2 regions of the Mammaliicoccus lentus genome follow, and region 2 is predicted to be linked to the other one. Evidence: a T-box and tRNA genes for the amino acid it is inferred to sense, from the RefSeq annotation. Region 2 holds a T-box; the other holds one or more tRNA genes.
What was found. The T-box of region 2 lies ahead of serS (serine--tRNA ligase). A T-box ahead of a tRNA ligase gene usually reads a tRNA of that ligase, here a tRNA-Ser.
Positions count from the first base shown of each region.

Region 1: it encodes a tRNA-Ser, which carries the amino acid that the T-box ahead of serS (serine--tRNA ligase) is inferred to sense. The anticodon was not compared.

Region 1 is NZ_OX344834.1:1,052,671-1,054,858, reverse strand. Features, by position in the region: gene ACNMOQ_RS05290 (trypsin-like serine peptidase) at 50-793, opposite strand; tRNA gene ACNMOQ_RS05285 (tRNA-Ser) at 1,246-1,334, opposite strand; tRNA gene ACNMOQ_RS05280 (tRNA-Glu) at 1,375-1,446, opposite strand; tRNA gene ACNMOQ_RS05275 (tRNA-Asn) at 1,450-1,524, opposite strand; tRNA gene ACNMOQ_RS05270 (tRNA-Gly) at 1,532-1,605, opposite strand; tRNA gene ACNMOQ_RS05265 (tRNA-His) at 1,622-1,697, opposite strand; tRNA gene ACNMOQ_RS05260 (tRNA-Phe) at 1,716-1,788, opposite strand; tRNA gene ACNMOQ_RS05255 (tRNA-Asp) at 1,800-1,875, opposite strand; tRNA gene ACNMOQ_RS05250 (tRNA-Met) at 1,894-1,967, opposite strand; tRNA gene ACNMOQ_RS05245 (tRNA-Glu) at 2,055-2,129, opposite strand.
Region 2 is NZ_OX344834.1:19,324-21,511, reverse strand. Features, by position in the region: gene serS (serine--tRNA ligase) at 1-1,263, opposite strand, end outside; T-box leader at 1,326-1,523, opposite strand; gene hutI (imidazolonepropionase) at 1,572-2,188, opposite strand, start outside.

The DNA.
Region 1 (2,188 bases), 1.0 Mb from region 2:
TGAATATTGAATATAGTAATTTTAGTTCAGTATATAACAATATGTTGCATTAATTCATATTTGCTTTAATCCAATTATATATTTCATCGTTTATCGATATGTATGTAATTTTTCCTTCTCTTGGCCCACTTAAAACACCTAATGTGTGTCCATCTTTATTAAGTAGCGGACCTCCTGATTGTCCAGGATAAGTTTCTAAATCCGTCTCAACGAAGTATTTTGAAGACCCTATTATTTTACCTACATCTCCCCATTGACTTACACCTTCTTCTTCTTCTTTAAAGCCTGGATATCCTACAGAAGAAATTTGTGTGCCTACTTTTTTATTTGAATCTTTCGTCTCCATAGACACTGGAGGAACAACATCACCTATATGTTGATTATTTTTATTAGGTTTTACCTTTATTAACGCAATATCATAACTCCAGCGAGTATTTTGATCTAACCAACCTTCATGTATGATGATGTCTTTTGATTCAAATACACCATACGGTTTTTCATCTTTATTTTGACCAGGCGTTATTTTTACTTTAGTAGCCTTGCCAGCGATGTCATGTTTATAGAGACAGTGAGACGCTGTTAAAACTGTATCTTTAGAAATAACAGTCCCTGTACAACCCGTATGCTTAACTTTCTCTATCTCCCCATTATAGTTTCCAAAATCTATATTTAATTTTGTTACAGATTGATTGACTGGTGTTACTAAATTAAGTTCTGCTTTTGCCTGTCCAGACATAAAGCCTGAAGCAAGTAGCATTGTAATTATAGTGCTCAAAAATAATGTTTTTTTCAATTTTTTTCCTTCTCTCTCTTTTGATGTACAATTTTTGATATGCAAACATTATTATATACTGAATTTTATCATACTAAATTTTCAATAAATATTCCATATATTTCAAGTTAAATTTCAAATAAATTTAAAAATATATAAAAAATGAGACTGAGACATGAATACATGTCTCAGTCTCTATCATTATAATGGCGGTAGTTGACTGGGGGGACTCCGAAATCTTTTCAATAAAATGAGAATTCTATCCCACCCCCGTTTTAAAATATTGTAAATACATAGTTTTTAGAAACTAAGCCCATTTGCTTACTGTTGAACATAAAAAAGAGCAAGGTCAACGTGTCAGAGAATTATTCTCTTGACACTTTTTTGACACTTGCTCTTTATAAATTTCCTTCAAATAATGAAGAAAGCTAGTAATATCAACGTCTTGGAGTTGTTGATAATTAAGGTACAAACGGAGAGTGAGGGATTCGAACCCTCGAGACGCTTGTGACGCCTACACACTTTCCAGGCGTGCTCCTTCGGCCAACTCGGACAACTCTCCACATAAAAAAATCAGAAGCGATATTTCACCTCTGATTATATGACCCCTACGGGACTCGAACCCGTGTTACCGCCGTGAAAGGGCGGTGTCTTAACCGCTTGACCAAGGGGCCTTATGGCTCCACAGGTAGGATTCGAACCTACGACCGATCGGTTAACAGCCGATAGCTCTACCACTGAGCTACTGTGGAATAATAATGGAGCGGGTGATCGGAATCGAACCGACATCATCAGCTTGGAAGGCTGAGGTTTTACCACTAAACTACACCCGCGTAGTAAAAATTTATATGGGGCGACTGATGGGAATCGAACCCACGAATGTCGGAACCACAATCCGATGCGTTAACCACTTCGCCACAATCGCCATACTTGTAAAAAAGTATGGCTCAGGACGGAATCGAACCGCCGACACAAGGATTTTCAGTCCTTTGCTCTACCGACTGAGCTACTGAGCCAAATTTATAAATGGCGGTCCCGACGGGAATCGAACCCGCGATCTCCTGCGTGACAGGCAGGCATGTTAACCGCTACACCACGGGACCATCATTGAAAAAAAGTAATTGCGGGAGGCGGATTTGAACCACCGACCTTCGGGTTATGAGCCCGACGAGCTACCGAACTGCTCCATCCCGCTTTAATATTAAATAAATCGGCTACCCTTTTAATATAACACAATTATTAATACTATGTCAAGAAAATATTAAAATTATTTTATTTAAAATGGTGACCCCTACGGGACTCGAACCCGTGTTACCGCCGTGAAAGGGCGGTGTCTTAACCGCTTGACCAAGGGGCCTCTCCATGAGAACTACTTTATTATATATAGAAATATAGAAAAGGTCAATGCTATTTCTT
Region 2 (2,188 bases):
AGTTTGACCACCCATAAATGGTACTAATACTTCAGGAACAGTAATTGTACCATCTTCATTTTGATAGTTCTCAACAATAGCAGCAAATGTACGTCCTACTGCTAACCCACTACCATTTAAAGTGTGTACAAATTCTGGTTTAGAATCTTTATCACGTTTAAATCTAATATTTGATCTTCTTGCTTGGAAATCTGTCATATTTGAACATGAACTAATTTCTTTATAATCATTGTAGCTTGGTAACCAAACTTCAATATCATATGTTTTTGCGCTTCCAAAGCCGATATCTCCAGTACATAGGTTAACTGTACGATAAGGAAGTTCTAGAGCTTGAAGTACTTTTTCAGCATGGTTAGTTAATTCTTCTAATGCATTGTATGAATCTTCAGGACGCTCGTATCTCACCATTTCTACTTTATTAAATTGGTGTAGACGAATGAGACCTCTTGTATCGCGGCCTGCAGAACCCGCTTCACTTCTAAAACAAGCTGATTGTCCTGTGAATTTGATAGGGAACTGTTCATTTTGAAGCACTTCATCACGATAGAAATTCGTTAAAGGAACTTCTGCTGTTGGAATTGTATAAAGTCCTTCTTTTTCAACTTTAAATAAGTCTTCTTCGAATTTAGGCAGTTGCCCTGTTCCAAACATTGAATCCGCATTTACTAATTGAGGAACCATCATTTCTGTATAACCATGTTGTGTCGTATGCATTGTAACCATAAAGTTCATTAATGCTCTTTCAAGTTGTGCTCCTTTACCAGTTAAGAAGACAAAACGTGCACCTGATACTTTAGCTGCTCTATCAAAATCAGCCATTTTTAAATTTTCTACTAAGTCCCAATGCGCTTTAGATTCAAAATCAAAGGTTCTTGGTTCGCCCCATTTACGTACTTCAACATTATCATCTTCGTCTTTACCGACAGGTGTTTCATCACTAATTAAATTAGGAATTCTTACTAATTTGTAAGTTACATCATCATTTAATTTGTTTAATGATTGATCAATTTCTTTAATTTGATCTCCAACTTGACGCATTTCTAATATAACGTCGTCAGCATTTTCTTTATTGCGTTTCTTTTGAGCAATTTCTCCACTTACTTTATTACGTCGTGATTTAAGTTCTTCTGTTTTTACAATAAGTTCACGGCGTTCTTTATCTAATTCTAATATTTCATCTACTACTGATGGATCGTCGCCTCTTTTAGCGATTTTTTCTTTTACATATTCAGGTTCAGTTCTAATCATTTTAATATCTAACATAATGTTTCCTCCCTATTTTCTATATTGTTTAAGAAAAAAAGCACCACATTCCTTGTTATTACACAAGGGACGTGGTGCTTACGCGTTGCCACCCTATTTAACAGTCTGTAATAGACTGCACTCTAAGTCATATAACGGTTTAAACCGATTGTTCTTCTTAAAAAGGATAGATTCATTTAAGTTTCATGTCTTGTTTGCACCAACCACAAGCTCTCTATACATACCCGCTTAAATTACTTATTCCTAAACAATATAGTTATTAAATTAACCTAAATATACCAAATGGCTATGACCTTTTCAAGGAATAATTAAGATTCGGTAATAAGTCCAGTGTTTTCATAGACTTTTTTACCATCAATAATAACTGTTTGAGCATGGTTTACGCCATAATGATATGGTAAGTATTCATGATTTGGAATATCCCATACAACTATATCAGCTTGATCACCAGCTTCAATTGTACCCGCTTCAGCATCAATTGCTTTTGCAGCATTGACTGTAACAGCATTCCAAATTTCGTTTGGTGTTAATTTTAATTTTAGTGCTGCGATGCTCATTACAAGTTGTAAATTATCGGTTACACAACTACCTGGGTTGAAATCAGTAGCAATAGCAATTGCACCATTATTATCTAGCATACCCCTTGCATCTGCGTATTGGTCTTTTCCTAAGTAGAATGTTGTGCCAGGTAGTAACACAGCGATTGTTTGGCTATTATTTAATGATTGTTTATCTTCTTCACTTGAAGCAACTAAATGATCTGCAGAAATCGCACCTTCATCAATTGCTAAGCCTAGTCCGCCTAATGGGTCAATTTCATCAGCGTGGATTTTAACTTTTAATCCTTTATCTTTAGCTGCTTGCATATAACGTCTTGACTCTTCTACTGTAAATACACCTGTTTCACAGAATATATCAGCAAAAT